DNA from 3 places in the Paenibacillus nitricinens genome. Region 3 is predicted to be linked to each of the others. Evidence: riboswitches for the same ligand, from Rfam matches in the RefSeq annotation. Region 3 holds a riboswitch; each other region holds the start of a gene.
What was found. Region 3 has a riboswitch for cobalamin ahead of metE (5-methyltetrahydropteroyltriglutamate--homocysteine S-methyltransferase). Riboswitches for the same ligand answer to the same signal wherever they lie in the genome.
Positions count from the first base shown of each region.

Region 1 (10,728 bases), 2.5 Mb from region 3:
ACGGGGAATTTTAACGCAGATGCTGGTGAAGGGAATTGAACCCCCGGCCTACGCATTACGAGTGCGTTGCTCTACCCCTGAGCTACACCAGCTTAAAGCTGATTTTTCTGTCAAACAAAAAATATTATACAACTTCCACCCAGAAACGCAAGTCTATTTCTCTCTATTTCCCTGCTCTCCCGAACTGCTATTCCATCTGTAGTTTACGCTCCACAGATTCCAGCTTTCCACGGCTAGTAGAGGGTTTATCTCGGCGGTCGTCTATTTTAAGTGAGGTAGAGACACGCTCTGCACCTGCGGCAAAAGGAGACTCGTGCAGCGCCTCGACTGCAGCAAAAATACGCTGAAGAGGCCCTTCGATAATTGTACCCATGGATGTAAGCTCATAAGTAATCCCTTCTACCGTCTTCAGCACTCGCTGCATATCCGCAACATAGCTGCTAAGGCTCGTACTACCTGTTCCAATCGGAATAACGGTTACTTCAGCAATAGGCATGGAAATACCTCCTCGGAATTTTAAAGTATGTGTCTCCTTCTATTGTAACAACTCCACCGCTCTCCCACAAATGATCTCAGCTTTATTATGCCCCTTCTTCTTTCCCCAAAAAATTCTCCGAAATATGACTTTCGCCACGGGTATTTTTTCTTACGTGAATTCTAGGGTCATCTGCACTACATTTATGGACTCTTTGTGGCATCTTTTCGGACAATTTATGAATCATTTTTCATATGCCTGTGGATCAATTGTGGATTACTTATGGACAGCCTGTGGATCATTTGTGGAGTACTTTTGAAGAACCCGCTCCCCGCGCGGGTTTTCTAAAAAACTGTTTACAAACACAACATCTTGGGTTATTTTTATCTAACGACAACAAAATATAGTGGAGACAGGCGCTTTGATCCTTAATCGGAATTAGAGCTTAATAGGGAAGTACGGTGAAAATCCGCTGCGGTCCCGCCACTGTAACCGGATGCCCTTTACAAGCTTTTAGAAGCTAAAGATGGGCAGATCTCCTGGCAGAAGCCACTGAGGGTAAGAACCCCCTTGGGAAGGCGCTGAGAGGTCCTCCGGAAGCCAGGAGACCTGCCTGTTTCGACGACACCAACTATGAGTGCCTGCGAGGAACAGGAGCGGTGTCCGCATGCGGTCATCTTCATAGAGACCACTACAAATATCTGTGTGGATATTTACATAACGCATCGGGCATTTTCAGCCATCCTCGCTAGGGGATGCTTTTTTTATGAGATCACAATGAATATACGGCCGCTTATGCGGCCCCACTTCTTAATGATAGGACGATAGACTGAGAGGAGAGCTATACAATGACGTTGTTGGAGAGACAATTTAACGGTACAACAAATGCACGGGAAGTTCTTTTAGAAGAGCTCATTGATTTAGGACGCGATATTATCGACAGCCGGGATTTGGACTTGCTGCGCGAGAATGCCAATTTGAACGGAGAGAGTTTCTCCGGTAAAATGAGCAAGTTCGGCAGTGAATATTCAAAATGGTACGCCCGTAACTTTACGATGCCGCCGCAGCTGGTGCAAGCCATTGATGACAATGTCGTCTATGTGCATGATCTGGATCAATACGCAATCGGAACGACTAACTGCATTTTTATCCCGTTTGATAAGCTTCTCCGAGAAGGCTTCAACACCGGCAACGGCAGTGTTCGTCCTCCGAACTCCATAATGACAGCTATGTCACTAGTAGCAATCATTTTTCAATCCCAGCAAAATGCTCAATATGGCGGCGTATCCGCCAATAAACTCGACTATGATCTGGCACCTTATGTAACCAAATCCTTCGCTAAGCTGTTCCGCAAGGGTCTGGATTATTTTGATGAGGGACAAGCTAATGAATCTTTGGGCGAGATCACAATGAGCCGGACCGATCTGGCCGAGGTATATCCGAAATCGTTCCGTTATGCACTGAAAGAAACTGAAATCGAAACCCTGCAAGCGGCTGAAAGTATGGTACATAATCTCAATACCATGTCCAGCCGATCCGGCGGGCAAATTCCGTTTACCAGTATCAATTATGGTACTTGTACTTCACCAGAAGGTCAGCTTGTAATCAGTTCCCTGCTAACAGCAACGATGAACGGGCTTGGCAGCGGAGAAACACCTGTATTCCCTATTCAAATCTTCAAATGCAAGCAAGGAATCAACCAACAGCAAGGCGATCCTAACTATGAATTGTTCCTAAAAGCAGCGGAATGTTCTGCACGCAGACTGTATCCGAACTTTGCTAATCTAGACGCTCCGCTCAACTTGCAGTATTATGATCCAAGTGATCCTGATACGGAATTTGCTACAATGGGCTGCCGCACTCGAGTGCTCGGTGACCGTTTTGGGCGTAACCATTGCTCCGGGAAGGGCAACCTTTCCTTTAATACACTGAATCTGGTTCGGCTCGGTCTGGCACACGGCACAGTAACAGGCCGGCGTACCGTCGCAGACGAAGCTGGCTTCTATGAGGATCTAAATCACTATATGGACATTGCGCTGGAAGGACTTCTTCATAGGTTCCGCATCCAAAGCGCGCAAAAAGCTAAAGCATCCGATTTCATGATGCGAGAAGGCGTCTGGGAAGGCGGCGAAACCCTCGCTCCTGAAGACTCTGTAGGTGAACTGCTGAAGCATGGTAGTCTGTCGCTCGGCTTCATCGGTATGGCGGAATGCATGAAAGCCATGTACGGCAAACACCATGGCGAGGATATGGAAGTCCATGCCAAGGCTGTGGCTATCGTACGTCACATGCGGGAGTATTGCGACCGGAAAAGTGAAGAACTGAATCTCAACATCACCTTGTTCGCAACACCAGCCGAGGGTCTGTCCGGTAAATTCACCAAGATTGATCGTAAGGTACTGGGTTCTATTCCAGGCGTAACTGACCGTGAGTATTATACGAACTCTTTCCACATCCCTGTATACTATGATCTAGGCGCTGCTCAGAAGATCAGCTTGGAAGCTCCTTTCCATGAATACTGCAATGCCGGGGCTATTTCTTATGTCGAATTAAACGGTAATGCCCGCAGCAATCCAACCGCTTTTATCAAAATCATTAAATACGCACTAGAACAACAGGTCAGCTACTTCAGCATTAACCATCCGATTGACCGCTGCTCAAGCTGCGGATACGAAGGCGTAATTGGAACAAACTGTCCTTCCTGCAACGCACATGAGAATGACGTGCACATCCGTCGTTTGCGCAGAGTTACAGGTTATTTAACTGGCGACTATCAGACCCGCTTCAACGCCGCCAAACAAGCCGAAGTACGGGATCGTGTTAAGCATCTATGAATATTTGCGGATACTATCCGGAGTCGATTAACGAGGGAGAGGGCATGCGGGCCGTCCTCTTCCTCAGCGGCTGCCGCCATCGTTGCCCGGGATGCTTTAATCCCGAGACATGGAATTTTAAATATGGAGAAGTTTTCACCTTAGAACGTCAACATGAAATCATTGCAGAAATCGCCGCTAACCCATTGCTGGATGGTTTAACACTAGCAGGCGGCGATCCTTTTTTCTCGGCAGAAGAGGTACTTGGGTTCATTCATGAGCTTCGCGCCGTGCTCCCAGGCTTCCCCATCTGGATTTACAGTGGTTATACGTATGAGGAACTAAACGCCCTTCCCGGTTCTCCGGAGTGGAATCTACTTACACGGTGTCAGGTATTAATAGATGGACGTTTTATAGAAGAATTAAAAGATACTACACTTCCTTACCGAGGAAGCTCTAACCAACGCATAATCGACATTCCGGCCAGTATGAACGGCTCGGAGGTCTTTCTGTGGCAGCCTACTGCGCTATAATATATCAATTTTTGATATTCAAAATTAATCCAAAAATAAGAAGGGATGAAATAACCATGCCACAATTCGTAGTTAAACCAGATAATCGCCAACTGGCTTTTGATGAGAAACGCCTTTCCATATACGCCGACCGTATCTTGGAGGGTCTTGATCAACTAAATAAAGAAACATTGCTGCGGGGAGTAATTTCCAAACTGCGCCGTGACTCCGTAAGCGGAGAAGAAATTAGCAACGCCTTCACTATGAGTGCCCTAGAACTTGTAACAAAAGAAGAGCCTACTTGGAAGTTTGCAGCTGCCCGTGCCCTTCTGACTACCCTTTATAAAAAAGCAGCCGTTCACCGCCGCTATAAAGCTTATCCAGAAGAGCCTTACGGTGAGCTGTACCCTCTAATCACGGATCTTGTTAAAAAAGGAATCTACCGTGAGGAGCTTCTAACGCATTACACTAAAGAGCAAATCATCGAGCTAGGTGGATGTATCGATTATACACGCGACCTTCTATTCGATTACATTGGTCTGCTTACGCTATCTGACCGTTATTTGGCGCATGATTTTGACGGCCGTGTAATGGAGCTTCCGCAAGAACGTTACATGATTATCGCTATGTACCTCATGCACCGTGAGCCAGCCGAGAAACGTCTTGAGCTTGTAAAAGAAGCTTACTGGGCTATGAGCAACATCTACATGACAGCTGCTACCCCTACCATGTCCAATGCCGGTAAAAAGGTCGCTGGACAGCTCTCCAGCTGCTTCATCGATACGGTGGACGATTCCCTAGAGGGTATCTTTGATTCCAATACAGACGTAGCGCGCCTTAGCAAAATGGGCGGCGGTATCGGCGTCTACCTGGGTAAAGTACGGGCACGTGGTTCGGATATCCGTGGTCACAAGAACACTAGCTCCGGCGTAATCCCTTGGATTCGCCAATTGAATAATACCGCAGTCAGCGTAGATCAGCTAGGTACTCGTAAAGGTGCTGTCGCTGTCTACCTTGATGTATTCCATAAAGATATTCTCGCTTTCCTCGATCTTAAGCTAAATAACGGTGACGAGCGCATGCGTGCCCATGACGTATTCCACGGTGTAACCCTGCCGGACTTGTTCATGGAAGCTGTTGAATCACGCAGCCACTGGAACCTCTTTTGCCCTCATGAAGTGAAGAAGGTTATGGGCTGGACGGATGAGGATGGTCGTCCGCTGGGTCTGGAAGACTTCTACGATGAAGAGCTTGGTAAAGGTACTTTCCGTGAAAAATATGCTGAAGCTACAGCCAATCTGGAATTGTCCCGTATTACCGTTCCTGCGATCGACATCATGAAACGGATTATGAAATCACAGCTCGAAACAGGTACTCCGTATATGTTCTACCGTGATACGGTGAACCGGACGAACCCGAACCGCCACCAAGGTATGGTCTTCTCTTCCAATCTGTGCACAGAAATTATGCAGAATCAATCCGCTACCGTGATTGAACAGGAAGAATTAGTAACCAAAGATGGCAAGACCCGGATTGTTATCTCCAAGATTCCTGGCGATTTCGTAGTCTGCAACCTAAATTCTATTCACTTGGCACGTGCGATTCCAGCTGGCGTGCTGGAAAGACTTGTACCTATCCAAGTACGTATGCTGGACAACGTAATCGACATCAATAATATTGAAGTTCTGCAAGCACAATACACGAACAGCCAGTACCGCGCAGTGGGTCTCGGCACATTCGGCTTGCATCACCTATTAGCACTCAAGGGCATTCGTTGGGAATCTGATGAAGCCGTAGAATATAACAATCATTTGTATGAACACATCAACTACCTGTTGGTACGTTCGAGCATGGAGCTTGCCCGTGAAAAAGGCCGTTATCCGAAGTTCGCCGGTTCCGATTGGGAGACAGGTGCGTACTTTACTTCACGTGGCTACGTTAGCGGTGAACAAGAAGGTAAATATGTAACCACTGAACAATGGCGCGAGCTGCAAGAAGAAGTGGCTAAAGACGGTGTTCGTAACGCATGGATGTTCGCGATTGCACCGAACGGCTCCACATCGATTATTGCCGGCTCCACAGCCAGCATTGATCCTTTGTATGAACTGCTTTCCTATGAAGAGAAAACAACTTACAAGATCGCTAACCCGGCACCAGATCTGTCCGACAAGACAATCTGGTACTATAAGACAGCTTTCACCATTGACCAAAACTGGTCGATCCGCATGGCTTCCGCTCGTCAGCGTCACGTCGATCAAGGCCAAAGCTTCAACCTGTATGTTCGTCCTGACATCAAGGCTACCGAGTTCCTTGAGCTGCATCTGAACGCCTGGAAGGGCGGATTGAAATCAACTTATTATGTGCGTAGCCGTGCTTTGACAATAGAAGAGTGTGATTCTTGCGCTAGCTAATTATCTTAGTGCCCTGAATAGAAAAACGATGATGAATTTCGTAACTGCGAGGAATGTTTGGGCTTCCGGCCGCTGTTGTCATCAGATGTCTTGATCTTTACCGCTATTAGCGGATGACATCCGATGACAAAGGCGGTCGCTGAGCTCCTACAGCTCCAAACTTCCTCTCCGTTACTCCATCACCGTCTTTCTATGAACAAGACACCAAAGAAAGATTACCCGCGCAAAAAAATGGAGGGATAAGAAATGCAATTACAAAAGATTTTTAATACTGAAGCACCTAACCAATCCACACGCATTATCGACGGTGAATGCTCAGGCATTCTGAACTGGAATGATATTCGCATGCCTCATATGTACAAGCTGTACAAGGTCCTTCTGCTTAATCACTGGATCGCGGATGAAATCCCAATGTCCAAAGATGCGCAACAATTCCCTATGCTGGATGCAGAGGAGCAACGTGTATTTAAGATCAACATCTCCCTGCTCGCTGTGCTGGATTCGATGCAGACGATGTTCGTCAGCGACGTGAAGCGTTATTTCACCGACTCCTCACTAGAAGCTATTTCTGCCATTATCGGGCAACAAGAAGTAGTGCATAACCAATCGTATTCCTATGTTCTTTCCTCTATCGTGTCGGATAGTGAACAGAAAGAGATTTTCGAGTATTGGAAGAAAGATCCGGTTCTACTGGAGCGCAACCAATTTATCTCCGATATTTATCAAGAGTTCCGTGATAATCCAACGAAACAAACCTTTTTCCATGCGTTGGTAGCAGATCTCATCTTGGAAGGAATTTTCTTCTACAGCACTTTCGCCTTCTTCTACAATCTGGCCCGTGACCAGAAGATGATGGCGACCAGCCAAATGATCTCTTATATTCAACGTGACGAGAATCAGCACTGCTACTTCTTCGCAGAAGTATTTAAGCAGCTGCTCGTAGACTTCCCTGAGCTGAACACCAAAGAAAACATGGATTACGTATACCGTACCATCGACCGCGCGGTAGAGCTTGAAACCAACTGGGCTTACTACACTCTCACTAATGTTCGTGGCATTGACCTTAACGAGCTTAGCGACTATATCAAATATACAGCGAACAAACGTCTGACTTTGATGGGTATGGAAAAAGCTTACCAAGGTGTTGATGTTAACTGCATGCCTTGGATCAAGCCTTTCTCCGACGATGCGCTGAATGCTACGAAAACTGATTTCTTCGAAGCCAAGTCCCGCAACTACGGTAAGGTTGGCGATGATAACGGATTTGACGATTTGTAAGACTGGACTATAACGATCCATAGATAAAAAAGAGGCCATTCTCTACTTTTACAGTGAGATGGCTTTTTTGCTATAGCAAAAAAGCGTCTCCTCAACCCTTACATCAGGAATGAATGAGACGCTTATATATTTGTTATGAATCCATCAGAAACAGAATGCCTACTGCTGAGTCCTATGCCTTGCGCTCTATTCGATGTGTAGTTTCTTCTGCCAGCTCAGCTAATGCATCATTCAGTCGCAGCTTCAGCTCCTCAGCAAGCTCTACCACTCCGTGATCATTACGAACCACCTGAGAATCCACGGCATACACTCCACCAAGAATGTAACGTGCACCGAGTACAGACAACACAGGTTTCAAAGCATAATCAATCGTGAGGAGATGTGCAAGACTGCCACCCATGAAGAGCGGGAGTACGATTTTGCCGGCCAATCCCTTTTGCGGAACTAGATCCAAGAAGGTCTTCAGCACGCCTGTATAAGAGGCTTTATAAACCGGGCTAACCACGATTACCGCATCCGCTTCAGCTACAAGGCCATTCGCCTTGACGATAGCATCGCTCTCAAACTTGGTGTGAATCAGATCTTCCGCTGGCAGCTCAGCTACGTTAATACGCTCAACCTCAAAGCCCTGATCCGTTAAGCTTGCCTCCGCATACTCTATAACTGCATTGATACGCGATACCAGGGAAGGCGTTCCGTTAATCACAACAATTTTAGCCACTTCTCCACCTCTTTCATCCCACTTGAGCAGCTCACACTGCAATATTTAACCCGACAGGAATACTTTAAATTAATATTAATCCTATCGCAGATTAGATATTATTGTCAAACCATAAACGCTTGCGCTCATCCCACTCTTGCGATATACTAAGCAACAATATTAAATCCAAGAATCAGGCCAATGATCGGCATCCAACCGTGAGGCGTCTGCGACCGGAGCCTATAATGACTCCCTAAGTTCACCGGGTTTCGCCCGTTACCGCGAAGACCAAAGAGGGTCGATTCTTTCCTGTTGTTAAGGAGATTCGATCAACCTGGGTGGCACCGCGAGCTGACGCTCCTCGTCCCATGGATGAGGGCGTTTTTTGCGTTTTTTCAAGCATAATCACCTTCGTCGTCCTTATAAGGACGGTAAGTGTTTGTGCGAGAAATAGAAGGATAAAGTGAAGGATGAACCTTACACTTCCTTATCTTTTAAACAAAAAGGAGCGAAACGGTATGCTGGAAATGAACTGGATTAAGGATAATCAGGAACTTGTAAGAAACACTGCCACCTGGAAAAGAGTCGACTTCCCACTGGATGAATTGCTGAATTGGGACGAAAAGCGCCGAAGCCTGCGACAAGAAACAGAACAGATAAGAGCCGAACGTAATGGGCTAACCAAAGAGGTTGAACAATTACTACGTAAGGGTGACCGCCCTGCTGGAGAGATCGTCAAAGCACAGGTACGAGAACTCAATAATAGGCTGAACCTGCTGGAAGCAGATTTGAACGAGGCTGAACGCTGCTGTAGAGAGCTCATGCTGCTCGCACCGAATCCGGTGTCGCAGGATACACCCATCGGCCACGATGATCACGATAACTTAGAACTGCGGTTGAACGGAGCGGTGCCGGAATTCGGCTTTACACCTCGTGATCATGTGGAGCTAGGTGAACTCCACGATATCATCGATATCCCTCGTGGCGTCAAAGCAGGCGGCCCCCGCAGCTATGTGCTTAAAGGAGCAGGACTGATGTTACATCTTGCTGTACAGAGACTAGCCCTAGATGTGCTCACTGCACGCGGATTCACCGTGATGGATGTTCCTGTAATTGTCCGCCCTGAAGCGTTGGAGCGAACCGGATTCTTTCCCGGTGGGATGGATCAGACGTACGAGCTCAGCGGAGATAATCGCTGGCTGGTTGGCACATCGGAAGTGTCGCTAGTTTCGCTTTACAGCGACGAGATTGTAGAGCTTGATACACCGATGCGACTAGCTGGAATGTCGACTTGCTTCCGCCGTGAAGTCGGATCAGCGGGGCGAGATGTGCGCGGGCTGTACCGTGTTCATCAATTCTCGAAGATTGAACAAGTCGTCTTATGCCGAAATGACGAAGGTGTCTCGGACCATATGCTTCACGAGATCCTCGCAAATGCCGAGCACATCCTTCAGCTCTTAGAGCTCCCCTATCGAGTCATGGCTGTCTGCACAGGGGATATGTCCCTGAAGACGCATAAGCAGTATGATATCGAGACATGGATGCCTAGCAGAGGCGCATACGGTGAGACCCATTCGGCTTCTAATCTACTCGATTTCCAAGCTCGCCGATCGGGCATCCGTTATCGGAATGCTGATGGTCGCTTACAATACTGCCATACCTTAAATAACACCGCAGTCGCTACACCAAGAATTCTGATCCCGCTGCTGGAGAATCACCAGCAAGAGGATGGTTCTATCTACATCCCTCAGGCGCTGCGCAAATATATGGACGGATTAGAGCAGCTAGAGCTTCTACAACAGTAATCTGTTTTATCCAAGTAAATTTGAAATAAATAATGCCTATTCACTTCTCAACAAGAAGCTGAATGGGCATTTTTTTGTTCTAAGACCTCCCAAATAATCGAGCCTAACAACGCCTTCTCTATGTGTTATTCAAATGTAAAATTTAACTCATATATGGGATTATTCATCCTCCAATAAACACTAGATTTTAAGGATTATTGTATTTACGCACTATTTTCAGCCCCTATTCTTATGCGAAAACAATAACTTTTTATTTTTTTATTTTAATTTATAGAACCTTTAATTTATATTAATGCAAACCAACCTTTCATTTTACATTTGAATGATAAGATTTAGTAGGTTTCTAATAAAAGATTTGAGGGGAGAATACTTATCCAAATGATTATTTCTTCAAGAGTAAGGAAATGGTGGGCTAGTGGACTGGCAATATTAATGCTTGTCGGCAGTGTGCTACCAGCAATTCAGACTGCCGAGGCAGCACCGGATAATAGCAATGTTGTTATCTCACAAGTCTATGGCGGTGGAGGAAACAGCGGAGCAGAGTTTAAGAATGATTTTATTGAATTATACAATCCTACCAACAAACCAGTGGTCTTGACTGGATGGAAAGTCCGATATACTTCCGCTACTGGAACCTTTAGCACCGGAACAGATTTAACAGGAACGATTCCTGCAAATGGATACTACCTTGTCCAAGAGGCTGCAGGAACAGGAGGAACTACTGCACTACCTGC
Region 1 is NZ_CP183948.1:523,262-533,989, reverse strand. It holds tRNA gene ACN6KS_RS02345 (tRNA-Thr) at 21-92, opposite strand; gene ACN6KS_RS02340 (MTH1187 family thiamine-binding protein) at 188-496, opposite strand; cobalamin riboswitch at 873-1,106, shown strand; gene ACN6KS_RS02335 (anaerobic ribonucleoside triphosphate reductase) at 1,324-3,309, shown strand; gene nrdG (anaerobic ribonucleoside-triphosphate reductase activating protein) at 3,306-3,821, shown strand; gene ACN6KS_RS02325 (ribonucleoside-diphosphate reductase subunit alpha) at 3,878-6,211, shown strand; gene ACN6KS_RS02320 (ribonucleotide-diphosphate reductase subunit beta) at 6,458-7,489, shown strand; gene ssuE (NADPH-dependent FMN reductase) at 7,662-8,210, opposite strand; gene serS (serine--tRNA ligase) at 8,708-9,994, shown strand; gene ACN6KS_RS02305 (5'-nucleotidase C-terminal domain-containing protein) at 10,373-10,728, shown strand, end outside.
Region 1: it holds a riboswitch for cobalamin, as region 3 does, so the genes downstream of both, ACN6KS_RS02335 (anaerobic ribonucleoside triphosphate reductase) here and metE (5-methyltetrahydropteroyltriglutamate--homocysteine S-methyltransferase) in region 3, are expected to answer to the same signal.

Region 2 (10,728 bases), 2.8 Mb from region 3:
AAGGATACTAAAAGGTGTAATTGCGCTCGCTTTAATCGACGGATAATATCTCATCGTGTTCTCACCCATCGCTGCACCGATGGCTACCATCGCAATTAAGCCTGTCATGATCAAGAGAGCTACTTTGTCCCGGGCATCTAGACGGAAGATTGAAAAGCTTGTACGTCCAGGCAATCCATATCCTCTTGACTTCATGGAATCCGCCGTCTCAATCGCATTTTCCAGAGCCCAGGTGGTCATTATCGATAGGATCGTAATCCCATTGCGCGCTCGAGCGAGGAGATTTCCCTGTGTAACATCCCGGCCTATGCATTTTTGGGCATTCGAAATCACCTTGATTTGCGCTAAATATCTAGGAACAAAACGAAGCACCATCGAAAAAATCAACGACAGTGCCGGCAGTATTTTTCCGAATATATAAATAAACTTATCCGAGGTCATCACGACGTTATAACAGGAGAACCAGATAATTACCGTCACAAACATGCACGCCGCTGCTACGCCATAAAGAATGGATTCCTTCGTAATGGGATTTCCATTGTTCAAATAGAACAAGATCGTTACCCCTTGATGATTAAAAACAGGGTTCATAATCGCCATAAATAGTAGAAAAGGAACCATGTACAGCAGATTAAATCGAACGGCTTTCTTTCCTTTTAACATAAAGGAGTAGATTACTGCACTAATGAGGGCGATCACCTGAAATATGGGATGCATGAACACCATGCTAAACAGCAATACAACGACAAAATATAGAAAATTCACAAACGGATGAAAGGTAGAAAAGCTATCCTTCATTATTTCTGAGCTCCTCCTGTGGCTACATAACCACCTACATCTCGACCTAAATCACAAGTGTATACCCATTCAACGACATCGCCATCCTTAAGAACATAACGACTGCTGCCGTAGTTAGGGAACCAGCCATTTACTTTGTACATCCATCCACTAAGCTCTCCAGCATCAAATTCATACAGATTATTTATACCTTCAATATAATTACTGTTATAGATCGGCGTCATGCTGAATTCCATATGGATTTTATTCTTCTTCATCTCTCTTAGCAAAACATCAAACACAGACTCCCCTTCATAAAAGGTTACCTTCTGCGCTTTATAAATGATACCATCTGCCGGTAATACTTCAAGCTTATCCTCGTTGAAAATGTTCATATTATCTAAAATGGTAGCCGCCGAGACGGACAAGGTAGCCGTTAATTGCTTCTTCTTATCTACTGTTGCATCTTGCCATTCCACTGGCTTAGGTTTCCCACTCGGTACTGGATCCGTAAGAAATTTATCCTTTTTCGGTTCCTGCTTGGTTTCTGTTGTCGCTACTTTTGAATCTGGTTTGGTTACTGGTTTTGCCGTCGCTTTCGGTGTTGCGGTAGGTTGTGCCTGTATATCCGATTTAGGTGTTGCGGTCGGCTTTTCAACATCTGTTACCGCAGTTTCGGTCGGCGTTACCTCTTCAGTTGGTTTTACCGTTTCAACGGGCTTAGCTGTTTCGCCAGGCGTAGCTGTAGGTGCTATCTCCGTTGTCTCGGCATCACTTGAGGCTGTGGGCTCTACATCAACATTCTGATTCGAAGCCGTGTTGTCTGATTCTACAACCTGAGACTCTGCAATGTTACTTGCAACCTTGTTCGGGCTCTTCTGATAATTCCCGCCCCAAAAGAAGGCAATCGCCAACACACCAATAATTAGTATCGCTGTTAGCCATTTTTTCTTGTTCATTTCTTAAGTTCCCCACCTTAAATAATAAGCAAGGGTATACACGCTACCCTTGCTTATCTCTTTAAATAAAGTTCTATTTAACGTCTGTCATGTCATAAAGACTCGTCTGACCCTTAACGAACCGATCATAAGCAACCAGTGCATACATCGCTTGATCCGTAGCCATAAGATCTACTTCTCCTGGTTTCGCGCCTCCGTTGCCTACTCCACCCTGCTTCACGTGATAAAAACCACCTTCAGCTGCAGCAAAGCCAAGCAACGCATCTACCGCTGAATGTCCATTTTTAATGAATCTGGAATCCTTATGCGGATCTATACCAAGTCCAGTTAAAGCTACAATCACCTGAGCAATGCTCTCGGAGTTCGTAGACTCCCAGCTTGCAAAGCCGCCGTCTGCTGTTTGTGTTTTGGATAACCAAGTTATTCCACGATCTACAGCAGCCGTTACTTTGGCATTCGTTTTGTAATAAGGGGTTAAGCCTTGAATAACCATCCCAGTGATATCCGGATCGGCCGCAGTAGCATTACTGCCAAGTGCCCATCCCCCACCGTTGATCTCTCTGCCTAAAATATAATCAATAAGCTTCTCTCTAGTCGTCTGTGTCTTTACATCCTTAACCACTGGAATGTCGTAATGATTACTATCCAGTGCGATCAAGGCAAACACAGGTCCATTAATACCTTGCTTGATTACAGTATCAAAATCAGCGAGCGGCTCCAGTAGGTTATAACCCGCCACTTTATCAATATTTTTGCCGATTGAAGTTAATGCCAAAATAACTCTATCATATTCCGTATATTTTACGCTATGCAGCTTCCCAGCCTTTTCTTTAAGGGTTGCTTCTACATTCGCATAGTACTTAGCGTAATAACTATCTGGAACCTTCACACCAGAACGTGCCAGCCCGAACACTGTCCAATCGCCGCCAACCGAGGAGATGACAGGGTTTGTTACTGTTTTTTGCAAAAAGGCTGCTGTGTTCTGAATATATGGACTAACTGCTTTGTCGCCACTCTTATAATCATGGGTTCTAGTAGCTACAACAGCTGCCATTTCTCTAGTTACAAGCTCTTTAGGTTTAAATTGATTATCATCACCTAACATTAGTCCAGTGGCAACAATAGTTTCCACATCTGCTTTAGCCCACGCGGATGCAGTTTTGATGTCTTTAATCGCTGTTCCTGGCTTCGTAGCTGGGATTGATAATGCTCTGACAATGATTGCTGCCATCTGCTCGCGAGTAATCTTGTCATTTGGCTTAAATTCATTATTAAAGCCTGTAATTAATCCTGCTTTATGAGCAGCATTCACATATGGATAGAACCAATCTGCCAGAGCTACATCCTTATAGGCAATTCCCTTATCACTCTTAATATCAAGTTCCAATGCAGAAACTAGGATCTTAGTAAACTCTGCTTTTGTAATGTAATCCTTCGGATTCACCTGACCATTGTTACCTTGGATGTACCCTTTTACTGTAGCTGTTTCAATCGCTGAGAACGCCCAGGATGAGATCTTATCGGCGTCTTTATACACTTGCTTGATATCATTAGGAGCCGCTGTTGGAGATGGACTTGCTGTCGGATTACCGTTACCTTCCGGAATAGTTACATCACCCGGAGCAGGAGTACCGCTGGGTTTTGGCGTTGGTTTTGGAGTCGGACTCGCTGTTGGTATCGGTGCATTTAGATCGGCACCCAAATTCGTAGTATAACGCCACTGAATTCTATCCCCAGCACTTAGGTTATATGAAGATGCACCATAATTAGGATATTTTCCATTTACATTATACATCCATCCACTACCGCTACCATGGTCAAATTCTCCATCACCAGCTATGGATTCAACATACACACTTCCAAATGTACTGTTCCAAGAATAGCTATAGTCGATCCCGCGGCTATCTAGTACTCTTTCGAATATAGACCACACTGTGTCACCAGATTGTAGCTCTACCTGTACAGAAGGAACAACATATCCCTTCTTAATCGTAAGCTTATCCACGGATAGGGTTACATATGGCTTCGATGGAGTGGTTCCTCCACCACCAGTGCCACCGCCATTTCCTTCGCCGTTGTCACTACCACCGTCACCACCAGGTGTCTGAACTACACTGGATGTGTAAGCAATGTAATCAGTGAAGTGATTGGTTTTTACGATTAAATCATTTCCATTATCGTAGGCATACTCTGACTTGCCGCTTGCCAAACCTAAGGCGTCACTTGCAAATTTTTGAATCACATGAGGTGTACCATTTTGAATATAAGCTGCATCTTTTCCTTTAAGGTCCTTAAAGGTTAATGTTATAAATTGACTAAATTCTACTCTTGCACTGCCACCCATGGAAAAGGCTTGAATAATGCTCTCCAGCTTCTTATCCTGGGAAATAATCTGATTCAGACTATCTTTTAGTGCAGCTTCTGTGCCTGTTAAAGGTGACAAAAGTTCAATTGCTGAGGCATCTCCACGGGTAACTTTTGCACCCTTAGGAATGACTACAGATACGTCACCTTTGGTAGCTTCAATCTGAGGAAGATCGCTGTTATCTGGTAAACTAACACTAACCTTCGATTGTTGATTTTTAGGAATAACTACCGTTATTTCCTTGTTGCTATCTCCTGTGCTGATTGGAACAATATAATCTTGAGAGTCAATTGGGATATCAACTTTTGGGTGATCACCAGACGGTAACGGAAGTTCTTTTGGACCCTCTGGTTGCCCAGGTCCCGGTCCTTCTGGTTGTTCCAATTTCACATCATTCATATCAAAGAGACGGTTACTATGATTGATCAGACGATCATAGGACACAAGTGCATACGTGCCTTGGTCCGTAGCCATTCCATTTACTGATCCTGTTAAGGTGTGCTTAAATCCACCATCAGGTGCAGCAAAGACAAGTAATGCATCAATAAGGGACTTGCCATTCTTGATAAACCTAACATCATTGTCTGGGTTAACACCTACGCTAGTTAAAGCAACAATAACTTGCGAGATGCTTTCACTGCTTGTGCTTCCCCAGCTTGTATAACTACCATCATTATTTTGATTACTCGATAACCATGCAATGGCCCGATCTACGGCAGCTTTTACATTAGAATCCTTTGCGTAATAAGGTGCAAGTGCTTGTATTGCCATAGCCGTCATATCGACATCGGCTTTCGCCGTACCTAATGCCCAACCACCGGCTTCTACTGTACCTTTTTTAATCTCATTATCTAAAATATACTGAATCAGGTTTTCTCTTGTGGTTTGAACTTTACCTGCTGGCGCTACTGGAATATCATAGTTATGACTATCTAGCGCAATTAGAGCAAATATAGGACCATTATTTCCTTGCTTCTGAATGTATTGATAATCAGCAAGCGTTTTTCTCAGATCATACCCCGCGACATTCGTGATATCTTTTCCAATAGAGGTAAGTCCTAAAATCAATCTGGAATACTCTGTACTTACAGTAGTATCGATTTTCCCATCCTTTATTAAGGCTGCTACTTTCGTAGCTATATTGTTGTAATAGAGATCATAATAATCATTAGGCACATCGTAGTTTGCACGTGCTAAAGAAAGAATGGACCACTCTCCGAAATAAGTCGGATTCGTTACGGTTTTAACAAGATAGGCAAGGCTCTTATCCAAATGCTGCTTGGCTACATCTGGAGTCGGTACTTCCGGCTGCTCTAATTGAACATCATTCATGTCATAGAGACGGTTGCTATTATTGATCAGACGATCATAGGATACGAGTGCATATGTGCCTTGATCCGTAGCCATAGCGTCTACTTTTCCGGTGAGAATATGCTTGAATCCACCATCCGGCCCAGAGAAGCTAAGTAAAGCATCTATAAGTGAATTTCCTTCTTTAATAAACTTAGGGTCACTGTGCGGATCTACGCCTACGCCAGTTAAGGCAACAACAATCTGTGCGATGCTCTCACTGCTTGTGCTTCCCCAGCTTGTAAATCCACCTTGAGCATTTTGTACACTCGATAACCATGCAATCGCCCGATCCACGGCAGCTTTTACATTAGAATTCGTTGCGTAATAAGGCGCAAGTGCTTGCATCGCCATCCCGGTCATATCGACGTCTGCTTTGGTTACACCTAAAGCCCAGCCCCCGGCATCTGCTGCACCTTTTTTAACTTCTCTATCTAAGATGTACTGAACCAGGTTTTCTCTTGTGCTTTGATATATAACTCCCTTCTCATCAGGATCAGGGAATAATACTGGAATTTCGTAGTCATGACTATCTAGTGCAATCAGAGCAAATATGGGACCGTTGTTCCCTTGCTTCTGAATATATTGATAATCAGCGAGTGCATTTCTTAGATCATGACCTGCAACATTCGTGATATCTTTTCCGATAGAGGTCAGTCCTAGAATTGCTCTGGAATTCTCTGTGCTTTTATTGGCGTCGAGTTTTCCATCCTCTTTGATAATCGATGTTATTTTCGTAGCTACATTGTTGTAATAGAGATCATAATAACCACTTGGTACTTTATAGTTCGCACGTGCTAGAGAAAGAATCGACCATTCTCCGCTACCTGTTCCAAATGACGGATTCTTTACAGTGTTAACGATGTAAGCCAAGCTTTTATCTAACTGTTCTTTGGCAGTAATTTTATAAGTAACCTGATAGGTTACATTATCTGCTTTGTTCCCAGCGCCATCTACAGCCGTTACTGCGATTACGTTACTACCTGGGTTAAGAGAGGCTCTGTACTCACCATTAGTAGCTGACAGAACGACTTGGTTCAGCTTTACTACTGGGATAATGTCTTTATAGACATTGTCTGTAACCACTACTTTGAAGCTTAAATCTTTACTGGATACTTCTTGTTTATCTTGTATACCTTCTATTAATATCGTAGGCTTCTCTGTATCTGGCTCTTGTACTAACGCATTAATCTGCTCTACTAGAGCTTGATTAACCTCTGTTGTTACAACTGCACTATCGGCAATTACTTCATTCGCATGAGCCGGGATTACGCTTGTAGAGAACGTCGTGATAAATACAGCTACAATGAGTAACCAAGCTAAAAACTTATTTTTCTTCATGTTTCCATAACCCTTCCCTTCTCTTCCTATGATAAAAAAACAGAATAAACTTTCCAAGCATAACGCCCTCGGCGTCCTTATAAGGACGTTATGCGTTTAGCGAGAAATATAAGACATAGAGTATAGGTGCTAAACTTATACTTTCTTATATTTTTAGCACTACAAAAAAACCACTCAACATAACGTCAAGAGGTTTAAGATAGTGAACCGCAATAATAGCAGGCATATACTATATCAAACACCCCTCTATCGCTCGTAGAGTTTAATGGTGTATCAGAAACAGGCAGATATTCTGGCTCAAGTATCATCACCCTTGCTACCTTCCCAGTTTCCCAGTGGTACCTTGCAAGGACTCCTCTTTCACAGCGGCGGGACCGCGCGGGACTCACACCCGCTTTCCATTTAACCAATCTATGATTGCATTTCCGAAACATTCATAATTGGCACCTATTGCTAATATTAATTTTTCATGCTCCATCATATCTAATATAGATGCTTTTGTCATGCAATATTTGTTTTTTATATAACGAGTAGTTAGCGATAATCCTATTGAATATCAAATCATTTTAACCACAATATACTCTTTTTCTCTCAGCTCAAAGCCCTCCTCCAGTGACAAAGAGGCCAAATCAAAGATTCGATCATACTTTTTATTTCGTAGGAGCCCTTCTTCCTCAGCCCAACAAGTATAAAGCTCAAACTCGGCACCAGATACCCCATAATCTGTCATAAGCCTAAATAACTCCCGACAACACTTGAGTGAGGCATCATACGATCCTGGTAGCGTATCTTTTAGCTTAGGGGATACAGAGAAGCCGCCCCAATTCGGTGAAATCCGGTATACATATGGACTCCGAAAATGCTTGCGAATCTCATCGTTCCAATACCCAAGTTCCTCTATAAAAATACCCGCTGCATCTTCTTCCGAGTCGTATACAAGACAGTCCTCATCTCTTAAATGAGACAGATCTGCGATGTCATCTAAAGGAATTATGCCTTGCAGGCGTAAAGCCTCTCTTTGATTCTTATACTCTGGGGAATTTTTCACTTCATTGTATGTCTTTGCTGACAGTACACTGCCTCTTTCTCCTAACGGAAGCTCTGTAGCCGAGCCTATGTAATGAAATCTGCTCACTGGATTGCCCTCCATAACTTTGGAATCACTGCAAATCACTAATTCATATATGAATTTACCACAAATTAGTAAGGTACTCGTTGAAATTATTCTATGTTAGGGTATTTGGTAAGCGTTTACAACAAATTAATGGAGGTGTATATGATCATCTAAGCACCAAAGTAGTAATGAAGGTCCGGTTTAAGCATCCTCAAAAATGATCTTACAAAGGAGAATTCAATGACTACTCGAATCCAGAAACACTTCTTATCATTGACCCTTGTCACCGCTCTTCTGCTTTCTTTGTTCTCATCCATTGCCGCCGCTGCCACTAAGGACGAGCAACAAGCTAAGCCAGCACCAAAGAGTAAGATCCAATCCTATGTAGACGATATGCAGCCCGGATGGAACCTTGGCAATACGCTAGATGCTACAGGTGAGGATGAAACCTCCTGGGGCAATCCGCGTGTGACCCAAGAACTGATTAAGAAAATCGCCGCACAAGGCTACAAAAGTATCCGGATTCCCATCACTTGGGATTCACACATAGGTGAAGCACCGAACTATACCATTGATCAAGCTTATCTCAACCGTGTCGAAGAAGTTGTCGGCTGGGCGCTGGACGCCAAGCTTTATGTAATGATTAACGTCCATCACGACTCCTGGTTATGGGTAAGTCATATGGAAGAGAAGCATGATGAAACGCTCGCACGTTATAACGCAGCATGGACTCAAATTGCGGACCGCTTCAAGGATAAATCCGATAAACTGATGTTCGAAAGCATTAATGAACCTCGTTTCACGGATGGCGGAAGTACCGATGAAGTGAAGATGGAACAGATGCTTACAGAGCTCAACAATTCTTTCCATCAGATCGTTCGAAACTCAGGTGGAAAGAATGATGTCCGTCCGCTAGTGCTGCCTTCATTAGAGACTTCTCCTACCCAACCTAGAATGGATCAGCTTTACAAGACGATTACAGCTCTTAACGATCCGAACATAATCGCGACCGTTCACTACTACGGCTTCTGGCCGTTCAGTGTGAATATCGCTGGTTACACCACGTTTGAAAAAGATACAAAAAACGATATCATCCAAACTTTTGATAACGTTTACAACACATTCGTAGCCAAAGGAATCCCAGTTATCGTTGGTGAGTTTGGACTGCTAGGCTTCGATAAGGATACAGGTGTGATTGAACAAGGCGAGAAGCTGAAATTCTTCGAGTACCTTACCTATTATTTAAAAGAAAAGAAAATGACCTCCATGCTCTGGGATAATGGGCAACATTTCAACCGGAAAACGTATAAGTGGTCCGATTCCGAACTCCACAACGTATTAATGTCTGGTCTGAAAGAACGTTCCTCGAGCACCGAGAGCGATCTGGTCTATCTAAAAAAAGGTGCAACGATCAAAGACACCAAGGTGAAGCTGAACCTAAACGGCAATAAGCTAACCACGATTAGTGCAAATGGGAAGTATCTAATAAAGGGAAAAGATTACACCTTGAATGGCGAGGAACTCACACTCAAAGCCAGCCAACTCAAAAAACTCACAGCTTCCCAAAAATACGGTGAAAATGCCGTGTTAACGCTGAAATTCAACAAGGGTGTTGCGTGGAGACTAAAGATCATCGTGAATGACACTGCCAAATTAAGTGATGCCAAAGGTACGACTGAATCGTTTGCGATTCCAACTACCTTTAATGGCAACCAGCTTGCCACGATGGAAGCTGTCTATACCGCTGGTGGCAATGCAGGCCCGCAAGACTGGACTCCATTCAAGGAGTTCGGCAATACCTTCTCACCCTCTTATAACACGAAAGAAATCAAGCTGCTACCAGCCTTCTTTAAAGATGTTAAAGACGGAGAAGTTATCCTGAAATTCCACTTCTGGAATGGTGATATCCTTACGTACAAGATCACGAAGAGTGGAACAAACGTTGTAGGAAAGTCTTCTTAGCTTTCGCTGCATAACATAAATAGGAGTGTCCCTTCACGAGGACACTCCTATTTTTAATTAAATCATACATAAACTTCTTCATACGTCATCAACATTAAGCGATAGACCAGATACACTCCAAGATAAGCTCCCGTTATAAGGAACATTGGATTCAAAAAAATCGCATGGATCGAGGTCATGAATACCGTGTTATCTCTTAATATTTCATATATGGCTAGGGCAGAAATATTGCCTAAAATAAGCGTAGATAACACAGAAGCAACATTAAAAACAATACGCCACTTTATCCATTTATGTTGTATCATTAGCATCGCGATGGGGACCACTATACTGCCAAATACGATTAGAAATTTCATTTAGCCAGCCACCTCAGTATCTCTTTAATCCTCCAGTTCAACACTTTCAATTTGCCCCTCTGCATTCACTGTCCACTCGATATCAACACCTGGCATCAATCCAAGCTTGTCCTCATCTTCGATCACTACATGATCGGGGATGGCTAGGGTCTGCTCTCCCCCACCTTCTACTTTAACGGTAACCTGTCTACCATTAGACGTAGTAATCTTCCCTTCATATTCAATCTGCTGCAAAACAATCTTTTGGCTCGGATCCGTAATGGTAACCCGCTTGCCGCCGTCTGTCAGCAGCTCAATCTTTTTATGATAGCCATCCTTTAAAGTGACTTCCTTCATGACTCGCTGAACGCTAACATCCGCCGGAAGTCCCTCTGTATTTGTACCGGATGAGGCACTGGGTTGTTCTGTTGCATGGTTCGTAGGCGCAGGTGCAGTGGCATCTGTTGTAGGCGTTGGAGTTACTTGTGTGGTTTCATTGGCAGCATTAGAGCAGCCACTTAATAG
Region 2 is NZ_CP183948.1:909,952-920,679, reverse strand. It holds gene ACN6KS_RS04080 (energy-coupling factor transporter transmembrane component T) at 1-798, opposite strand, end outside; gene ACN6KS_RS04075 (DUF4430 domain-containing protein) at 798-1,736, opposite strand; gene ACN6KS_RS04070 (S-layer homology domain-containing protein) at 1,810-6,792, opposite strand; cobalamin riboswitch at 7,058-7,258, opposite strand; gene ACN6KS_RS04065 (hypothetical protein) at 7,349-7,927, opposite strand; gene ACN6KS_RS04060 (cellulase family glycosylhydrolase) at 8,147-9,868, shown strand; gene ACN6KS_RS04055 (transposase) at 9,931-10,224, opposite strand; gene ACN6KS_RS04050 (hypothetical protein) at 10,249-10,728, opposite strand, start outside.
Region 2: it holds a riboswitch for cobalamin, as region 3 does, so the genes downstream of both, ACN6KS_RS04070 (S-layer homology domain-containing protein) here and metE (5-methyltetrahydropteroyltriglutamate--homocysteine S-methyltransferase) in region 3, are expected to answer to the same signal.

Region 3 (10,728 bases):
TCTTGCAGGTGGAGTAGTGATCCTGGGGTATTTGTTCTTCCGCAAGCGCAGCCGGAAAATGAACACCGAAGGTTGAGCCGAGAAGGACTTATAGATAAAAGTTATGATTAAAAGGAGGAGAACAAATGGAGCTATTAACGATTATTAAAGCTATTATTTTGGGAATTGTTGAAGGATTGACTGAATTTGCTCCGGTATCCTCCACGGGTCATATGATCATTGTTGATGATATGTGGTTAAAATCGACAGAGTTATTTGGGCAATATACGGCCAATACGTTCAAAGTGGTTATACAGCTGGGGTCAATATTAGCAGTTGTAGTTATTTTTAGAAATAGGTTCATTGAATTGTTGGGCTTAAAGCGCTTCAGCCGCAAGCAGTTGGATCCTGTAACCGAGCAACAACCACAGCTTGAAAAAGGCGGCCACCTTAAGCTTACACAGGTGCTTGTAGGCTTAGTGCCAGCAGGCGTGCTGGGGGTTCTGTTTAATGATTATATTGACGAACATTTATTCTCTACATCTACCGTGTTAATCGGTCTAGTAGTCGGTGCTGTATTAATGATTATTGCGGATCTATTCGGACCTAAGAAGATTCAAACGGAGAGTGTCGATCAGATTACATATAAGCAGGCGCTAGGTGTTGGTCTGGTCCAGTGCTTCTCCTTGTGGCCGGGATTTTCACGTTCCGGTTCGACGATTTCTGGTGGTGTTCTTCTGGGTATGAGTCATCGTGCTGCTGCTGATTTCACGTTTATTATGGCTGTTCCAATCATGGCAGGCGCCAGTTTACTCTCACTGATGAAGAACTGGCAATATTTCACCATCGATGCCCTGCCGTTCTTCATTGCAGGCTTTATCAGTGCCTTTGTGTTTGCGTTATTATCGATGCGTTTCTTCTTGAAATTGATCAACCGGATTAAGCTTTTACCATTTGCTATATATCGCATAGTACTTGCTGCAGTAGTATATTTCGTGTTTTTCTAAATCCGTTATAAGGAATCGATATAACCAAAGCCCCCGTCATCTATTGCAGATGACGGGGGCTTTCACGTATGATGACATCAGATTAAGACACTCACTTTATTGATGATAAGAATAAAGTAAAAGTTTCACTTTATTCTTATCATTCTCGCATAAACGCTTACCGTCCTTAAAAAGGACGCCAAGGGCGTTTTAGCGATTAAATGATAAGAAAGTATAAGTTTCACACAATACTTTCTTATTATTCTCGCATAAACGTCTTACCGTCCTTAAAAGGACACCAAGGGCGTTTTAGCTTGAAAATAACGGAGACAGGTGCTTGCCGGAATTAGTAATTCGGTAGGCTTAAAAGGGAAGTTCGGTTCGAAGCCGATGCGGTCCCGCCACTGTAACGGAAGAGTCCGTAGCAACATATGTCACTGGCAATTTACTACTGCTGGGAAGACTGCTAAGGATGCTGACACCGCTAGCCAGGAGACCTGCCTGTTTCAACAGCACTGCTTCACCTACGGAGGATAGGAAGGTGTTAGACGTTAACCATAGGTATATTATGGGCGTCTTTCCCTTTGACTTTTTTTAGGGAAGGGCGCTCTTTTTTAAAATATAAGAAAGTATAAGTTTTGCACCTATACTTTATGTCTTATATTTCTCGCTAAAATGCTTACCGTCCTTACAAGGGCGCCGAAGGCGTTTATGCTTATAGGAATGCAAGTGATATCAAGTCCAAAATAAGAAAATGGAGAAGGGGAGCTGCAAAGTGACGAACAAAGTAAAAGTAAGTAATCTTGGCTATCCAAGAATCGGAAAAAACCGCGAGTGGAAGAAAACGTTGGAAGCCTTCTGGGCGGGGAAAATAAATGAGGAAGAATTCCGTACTGAAATGACAGGCATTCAGCTTCAGCATTTGAAGACTCAGCAGGAGGCAGGAATTGATTTCATTCCGGTAAATGATTTTACATTCTACGATCATGTGCTGGATACAGCTGTTATGTTCGGGATCGTACCTCCACGTTATGCGTATGACGGTGGCGACATTGGACTTGATCTTTATTTTGCGATGGCTAGAGGAAATGCTGAGGCTACCGCTTGTGAGATGACTAAATGGTTCAATACGAACTATCATTACATCGTTCCAGAGATTGGTGCACAAACGCCGCGTCTGACCGAGAACAAACCACTGGAAGCTTATCGTTTTGCCAAGTCCCAAGCGGGAATTGAGGGTAAACCTGTAGTTTTAGGCCTTTATACATTCCTTAAGTTGTCAAAAGGTTTTGCATCTGCGGATATTGCGAAGATTGCTGCTCGGTTTCTTCCGGTTTACATTCAGCTGTTGCAGGAACTGAAGCAAGAAGGAGTAAGCTGGGTACAGATGGATGAACCAGCAATTGTTACAGGAATAAATGAGTCAGAATTATCCTTACTTCACTCGATTTACACAGAAATTGCTGAATCCGTGCCTGGTTTAAATATTAATCTGCAGACTTACTTTGAAGCTGCTGAACCGCTGGAGGCATTGTTCAAACTTCCGGTACAAGGTTTAGGTCTTGATTTTGTCCATGATGGCGGGACGAACCTGGCATCGATTGAACGTCTTGGCTGGCCTGAGGATAAGTGGCTGGGAGCGGGTATTATTGACGGACGCAACATCTGGCGCTCGGATCTGGATGCTAAGCTGCAGCTAATCGAGAAGCTGAGTGTACATGTACCGCTTGATCGTCTTATTCTACAGCCTTCTTGCAGTTTGCTGCATGTTCCGGTTACTGTTCAGGGTGAGGCGAAGCTGAAGACAACCGTCAAGGCTGCATTAGCCTTTGCTGATGAGAAGCTTAGTGAGCTTGGCCTGCTTGCTGCAGCCTTAGAGGGTACAGGAGAAGCTGCTGCTGCGTTGACAGCCAGTCGCGAAGCCCTTACTGCCTTCCGTTCGCTTCCTGAACGCGGCCGTAAGGATGTTGCGGAGCAAGTTCTTGGACTTGCAGATTTACCGGACCAACGCAGTCTACCGTTTGCTGAGCGCCTGAAGGCGCAGCAGGAGAAATGGCAGCTGCCACTTCTGCCAACGACAACGATCGGAAGCTTTCCACAGACCGTAGAAGTACGTCAGGCAAGGTTGAAATGGCGTAAAGGGGTATGGAATCAAGAGCGCTACGATGGGTTCGTACGTGAGCAGATCGCGGATGCAATTACCTTCCAAGAAAAACTGGGTCTGGATGTACTCGTGCACGGTGAGTTTGAAAGAACGGATATGGTGGAGTTTTTCGGGGAGAAGCTAGATGGTTACTTATTTACTAGTAATGGCTGGGTTCAATCCTATGGATCTCGCTGCGTGAAGCCACCGGTTATTTATGCGGATATAGCTTTTATTCAGCCTATGACTGTGAAAGAGAGCGTTTATGCTCAGTCGTTAACTGCCCTTCCTGTTAAAGGCATGTTGACTGGTCCTGTTACAATCCTCAATTGGTCTTTCGTACGTGATGACCTTAGTCGGGAAGCAGTAGCTAATCAAATTGCCTTAGCGCTCCGTCATGAAGTTAAAGCTTTGGAGGATGCAGGCATAGAGATGATTCAAGTAGATGAACCGGCTATCCGTGAAGGGCTTCCTTTGAAGGCTGAAGATCATGAGGCATACTTGAATTGGGCGGTGAAGTCGTTCCGTATCGCAACGAATCATGTGAAGGCTACAACACAAATTCATACCCACATGTGCTATAGCGAATTCAATGACATGATCGACTCCATTTCCGCGATGGATGCAGATGTCATCTCTATAGAAACTTCCCGTAGCCATGGGGAATTGATCGTTAGCTTTGAAGAACAGGAATATGATAAGGGAATCGGTCTTGGTGTATATGACATCCATAGTCCACGGGTTCCTGCTGTAGAAGAAATGACAGCTGCTATTGATCGTGCGCTGCGGGTGCTCGACCCTGAACAGTTCTGGATTAATCCGGATTGCGGTCTTAAGACACGTGGCTGGCAGGAGACGGAAGATGCACTTCGTAACATGGTAAAGGCTGCCGCTATTGCAAGAGAAAAGGCAGGAGTTAGTGCCTCCAAATAGCATTAGAGATATACAATAAATCATAGCCGGGGAATTTCTCCCTGGCTTTTTATTTCAGCCACTTGATAATAATTCTCATTCTTGATAGAATGAGAAAAGAAAAGAAGGAACCGTGGAGGGTCCCTTCAAATTATCACCTTATTTGCTTTCGAAAGTCTTGCAATCTGTTTCTTCTGCACGTGTAGGTTCTTGGGAGCTGTGGAAAGCTACAAAGATAGAATCAGCACTGCATTTGTTCTCTTCTGCCCAGTGGGTGCAGGAGTTAACTTCGCAAATTACGTCTTTTGCCATGAGGGTTCACCTCCCCTTCTTAGTAATAGACAGCATTATTAACAAAGAACTACTCTGTTCAACAAGGTGGAGCTTGTCCGAACAGAACCGCGCCCTACCCTCATTCATTATGAATTGAGGGTATTTGGTATTTTCTGTGTAGCTAGACGAGGTTATTGTACCAAATAAAGCGTTTGTAAGCAAATGGGTTATTCAATCACAGAAATATGACAAAGTTATACAAATAAATATAAAAAATTACAAAATACATTTCTCATTAACATACCAAAAAATACAAAATAATCCTAATTATCTATATAATTTTAAAAAATATCTGGTAATATTTTCGATAGGGAACGGCCGATCCTAATCTGAAATATTGGAGGATGAAATTGATGAAAAAGTTCTTACTATTCCCTTTTGCCTTAATGCTAATCTTGTGTTTACCTATTTATGCAGGTGCAGAAGGTGTACATAATGACGAAGCCCCTCAAAATAGTGAACCCGAAATCATAAAAGTCTACAAAACCTCACCTACGGGATTGTCAGAAATCTCAATAGAAGAGTACAATGATATTCTTGCGCAAGGACAAGCTTTAGAGGCTGCTAAAGAGGGATTGTTGCCAAGTGTGCCCCTGTTTAATACAGATTCTTCTTTTGAGAAAGCCTCTGTTATAGCTCCTAGAGATGCTTTCCAAACAACGATCTACTCTTACCAACAAAATGGTTATGTCTCCTATGTTACTAGAAGTGGCTTGACTAGAAAAATCTCTCAGGCTGTTTATAACAGTGCTTCTGGAAATTCGTTGTTAAACATCAGCTATTCGGTTTCTCAAGGTTATATTGCGAACACTAGCTTTGGTGTAACCGCAAAACAAACAGCTGTTAGTGCTGGCATTACGGGTGGCTCGTCGTGGTCCAATACTTATGGTGGCAGTAACACGACAACTGCATTAGTGAATCCTTACAATTATGCTTGGATGGAATATACGCCTATTATGAATAACTCATTTGGTGTGATCACAGAGAAGACTTATGCCAATGTTCAAGGGAATTCAGTTCTTGTAGGCACCACTAGTTATGATGTTGATATTTACATGGCAAGATTATTAAGCGGTTCGCTACCAGATGGCATTTATGTCATTAAACAAAGTTCTTCTAACCCAGGTTAGTGTTTGCACAAAAAATGATAGTTTGAAACCCCAAAGTCGCAGAAATGCGGCTTTTTTTCTTTTGAATATGCATGATTTAAAAGAAACTATTCATCATTCCATTTTTAAGTGCAACCTTCCAAGTTTTGGAACGTCATAGTAAAGAGTGACGGAAGAGATCTGCTTAGAACAAGACATTCCGTTACGATATGATGATCCGTGCAAGCGGTATCTACTACATTTTTGGAGGAATGAGAATGCGCAAATGGGGTCTGCATTACTTATGTTTATTAATTCTTGCGGTAGTCTTGGCGGGTTGTGGTTCAGCGGATAGGAATTCAGCGGCAGATAGCTCGGCAAAAGAAAATGGTAGTACGAGTAACAACGCAGCAGTAGAGGTACAATCGCAGAGCTCGCTGGCCTCAACAGCGGATAAAAGCACTTCGGCAGCCCCTGAGGCAGAAGCAACAGGCAGCGAGAACTTGGCTGTAAAGGGCTCCACATCAGAAAATACAGTTCAAGCAAGTGCAGGGTTTACTGGTAGCGATGTAGTAGCGGGCTTGAACAAGAAGCTGATCTATAAAGCGAATCTTAACATGGAAGTAGAAGACTATGGAAAAGCACAGACTGAAATACGTAATTTAGTAACCATGGCCAATGGATATATTATTGAGTTTAATGAAAATATGTCACAGTACGAGCAAGGTGGGACGTTTATCCTTAAGGTACCTGCCTCCGGATTCTCACCTTTTCTGAATAAATTAGAACAAGTAAAACACGAATCTCTACAGCGCAGCATTCAAGGTCAGGATGTCTCTGAAGAGTACGTTGATCTGGAGTCACGTTTGAAGGCAAAGCAGCTAATGGAAGCACAATATACAGAGTTTATGAAAAAAGCGACGAAATCCACGGATCTGGTCGCCTTCGCGAACGAGCTTGGCTCGATTCAAGAAAGCATTGAACAGATTAAAGGTAGAATGCGTTATATCAATCAGAATGTATCCTTCTCTACGGTAGAATTGAGAGTGTATCAGACGGATGAAAGCATTGCTGTCAAAGAGAAGAAGGAGCAAGGGCCGTTACTGGAACGCGCTTCAGATGCTCTAAATGGCAGCTTAAATGCGCTATCTGTGATGTTTCAGTGGCTTGTAGTTATCCTTGCAGGAGCGTTACCGATACTTATCGGGGCTGCCATTATATTAGCTATTGTATTAGTTTCCCGTAAAAATATCCGCGAGCGTCGGGAGCAGCAGACCGAGAGGATCCGTCAGCGCAATAAGGAGCTGAAGAGAGAGCAAATCATCCCTGCGGCAACAGAACCTAAGGAGGCAGTTTCAGAGGATGAGCCGAAGGCTAATAAGGACTCAGAGGACTCAAAGAAAGAATAGCCCCTCTAAGCATAAACGACCTCGGCGTCCTTATAAAGACGGTAAGCGTTTAAGCGAGAAATATAAGGATAATGTATAACGTGAAACTTATACTTTCTTATATTTTAAGAGAAAAAACGGTTGTCATCCTAAAAGGACGACAACCGTTTCTTTGTGTACTGAGGATTGATGTTTAGGCAGGCTGGAAGAGTACGCGGTACTCCCCGTATCCTTCCTTCTCCAAATCCTCTTTCGGGACAAATCTTAGCGCCGCCGAATTTATGCAGTAGCGCAAACCGTTTTCTCCGGGACCATCGTCGAAGACGTGGCCTAGATGGGAATCCGCTACTTTGCTGCGAACTTCAGTGCGGACCATCAAATGACTGAGATCCGTCTTTTCCTTCACAGCATAGTCCCGGATGGGACGAGTAAAGCTTGGCCAGCCGCAACCGGAATCGTATTTATCCTGCGAGCTGAATAACGGTTCGCCAGATACGATGTCTACATAAATACCATCTCCATGGTGATCCCAAAAATCATTCCGGAAAGGAGATTCTGTAGCACTGTTCTGAGTGACTTCATATTGAAGAGGCGTTAACCGTTCTTTCAAACTTTGTTTGTCCTCTTTATGTGTCCAGTGGGTTTCTATAAAATCCTCTCGTCCAGAACCTTTGCGATAACGTTTGTAGTGGCCTGGATTCTTATGATGGTAGCCTTGATGATATTCTTCGGCTGGATAGAAGGTGGATGCCGGGAGAATCGGGGTTACGATAGGACTTGAGAACCGACCGCTTGCTTGAAGAGCTGCCTTGGAAGCTTCTGCTTGTTCTTTTTGTTCCTCCGAATGGGTAAAGATTGCTGTACCGTAAGAAGTCCCGCGATCATGGAATTGTCCACCTGCATCGGTAGGGTCAATTTGCTGCCAGAACAGCTCAAGTAACTTGCTATAAGGGAAAATATCTGGGTTAAACGTAATTTGTACAGCTTCAACATGTCCTGTCGTTTCAGAACAAACCTCTTCATAGGTTGGGTTCACTGTATGTCCGCCGGTATAGCCAGAGACGACACTAATGATTCCTGGCAATTCTTCGAACGGCGAGACCATGCACCAGAAGCATCCACCTGCAAAGGTTGCTTTTTCCGTCTTGGTATTTATATGGTTAGTCTGATGTTCACTCATTGATATCCCTCCATTCACATAATGCAATTAAATAGATCACAATTTAATTATAAAGCAAATACTAACTGCCTGCCAGTTTGTAACCGATAAGTTCTTTCGCTATCTGTTATTCTTCGCTTCTTGAGCGCGCGGACGCAAGCTCAGTCCGGTAATAATTAGTACAGCGGCATAGGCGATGATGGCAATAATCGCACTTACAGGGTCCTGGAACAGATGATCCCCGAGGAAAGCGTATAATGCAATCCCTGGTATTTTTCCAATGCCGGAAGCTGCAATATAGCTCCAAAAAGGCAGTCCAGCAGCTCCAGCGTAGATGTTAACCGCTGTTTGGGGAATGATTGGCACGAGTCGTGCTAGGACAATCGAAGCGAAAGGTCGCCGCTCAATGCCTACTGTGAACTTTTCGAGTGCGGGAATGGAGGCTAAATAAGCTCTAGCTTGGCTTTGAAATAAGTACTTCACAATTCCAAACAGGATTGCGGCAGCCAAATTAGTAGCTAGCCAGCAAATCAAGGCTCCCACTAAACTTCCGTATGCATAACCGAAGAATCCGATGACAGCTTTATAAGGGACAACTGGAAACAAGGCCAGTAAAGTTGCAAACCCTATAGAACTGAAAAGATTATGATCCTCTTTCATCCAGCTTAGGATGTCATATCTGTAGATAAACGCAAGGATTGTACCCGAAACATAAAGAACAATCGAGAACCATTTCTTCATAGATAATATGCCCCTTCTTCCACTCATTCATCTCATCATACGGGATATGAAGTAAATATTGAAGCAAAGATCAATTGTCAGAGAATGAGAAGCAGGTATAATAGCATTTGTAGAGAACAAAGAGAAAAGATCGAGATATTGAAATGTTAGAGGGGGATGGATCAGTGATTGTACCTGAACGTAAAAGAGTCGCCATAATAGGAATCGGCAATATCGCCCGTAAAGTATATTTGCCACTGCTCTCTCAGCATGATTATGCCGAGGTAGTTGGTGTTCTCAGCCATTCATCGACAACGGTGGAGCAGGCTGTTCATACCTATCGTTTTCCTAAAGGGACGACGAATCTGGAAGAGCTGTTATCTTGGGATCTGGATGCAGTATTTGTACATAGCCCAACAACTACTCATTATGATATAGTAACAAAATGTCTCGAACGTGGGATTTCGGTATATGTAGATAAACCACTTTCTTATGATCTTGAAGAGTCCAGAAGGATGGCAGAGCTAGCACAAGATAAAGGGCTTTTGCTGGGAGTGGGCTTTAACCGCCGGTTTGCCCCTATGTATGTCACCGCCAAGCAATGGCTTGAGGAAGTCGGTGGAATTAGCCACTGCAGTGCGATTAAACATCGAACGAAGCTACAGACAAGCACCAGCCGCGAAACCGTGCATGATGATCTTATCCATATGCTTGATTTGCTGTTGTGGTTATGTGGAGATCAGTATGAACTGCTTCGTAGTCATCTTCAATCTAGTGGAGATGGTCGTCTGCTACAGGCATCTGGAATGCTAGCCTGGAAACATAGTGCAGTAGGGATGTACAGTATGGTTCGTGAAGCCGGTGCGGATTTGGAGAAGCTTGAGTTGCACGGAAATGGTAGATCGGTGGAAGTAGTGGATCTAGACAAGGCCATTCTTTTTGAAAAAGATACCTTACCGCATATTCAAGGCTTTGGAAGCTGGGATACTGTACTGGATAGAAGAGGTTTTAGTGGAGTGGTGAATAATTTTCTTTGCAACATAAATACACCGGAGCTATGCAGCATTGCTGCTTCAGCGGTACTGCCTAGTCATATGCTGGCGGCACAGCTTGCTGAATGAGGTCTCTGAGAAAGGAGAAGAATATATGGAGGATAACCGTAAATTAGTGGAGGAACAGATCATCGAAAGCTATAAGCGCGAAGAAGAGATGATGATTCTTGTATTCGCTCAGTGGTGTGTGAATAATGGACTTGATCCACATGCGCTATACTTGCAGGCTTATCCGCAGCAGGAAGGGAATGAAGCCTTGCGTCAGGCACTTGCCCTCACGGTTTCCGCAGAGGAAGCGGGAGACATTTCTGATGACACCGTTCTGGGTGTACTTTCACTTTTTGGAAATGATGACTTGGCACAAATCGTAACTGAAGCGATTGCTCAAAGGGGATCTAAAGGACCTGTGGGGGATTGACATTGGGGATATAATAATAGAGTCAGATGAACTTTTTTTGGTAAACGATGTTCATCATGGTTAAAATGTGTTAATATTATATATACTAACTAATAGTAAGTTTCGCAAGTGAGAGGTGAGAACAATGGAAGAACATCAATTTGCGATGTGTCCCAGATTTGAAACAGCCTTCTCTTTCTTAGGCAAACGTTGGAATGGACTTATTATTCAGACATTGATGAGTGGACCGAAGCGGTTTAAAGATATCTCCGGCCTCATTCCTTCAATGAGCGATAAGATGCTGTCCGAGCGGATGAAGGATTTGGAAGGTGAGGGTATCCTGGTTAGGCATGTATACCCAGAAACACCCGTACGTATTGAGTACGAATTAACAGACAAAGGCCGTGCGTTGCAGCCTGTTATGCAGCAGATTCAGTCTTGGGCTGAGAGCTGGGTTGACTAAAATTCACAGTAATGTTGTGGCCCTTTTTCCGAAATGGTGGAAAAGGGGCTTTTCAATTTCTAAATATTAGACAGTGACAGTTGTGTTCCAATCCTTTATGCTTGAAAA
Region 3 is NZ_CP183948.1:4,855,453-4,866,180, reverse strand. It holds gene ACN6KS_RS21735 (DedA family protein) at 1-76, shown strand, start outside; gene ACN6KS_RS21730 (undecaprenyl-diphosphate phosphatase) at 126-986, shown strand; cobalamin riboswitch at 1,280-1,484, shown strand; gene metE (5-methyltetrahydropteroyltriglutamate--homocysteine S-methyltransferase) at 1,741-4,041, shown strand; gene ACN6KS_RS21720 (DUF1540 domain-containing protein) at 4,180-4,332, opposite strand; gene ACN6KS_RS21715 (hypothetical protein) at 4,707-5,483, shown strand; gene ACN6KS_RS21710 (DUF4349 domain-containing protein) at 5,720-6,850, shown strand; gene msrA (peptide-methionine (S)-S-oxide reductase MsrA) at 7,023-8,009, opposite strand; gene ACN6KS_RS21700 (TVP38/TMEM64 family protein) at 8,109-8,729, opposite strand; gene ACN6KS_RS21695 (Gfo/Idh/MocA family protein) at 8,894-9,829, shown strand; gene ACN6KS_RS21690 (hypothetical protein) at 9,855-10,178, shown strand; gene ACN6KS_RS21685 (winged helix-turn-helix transcriptional regulator) at 10,303-10,620, shown strand.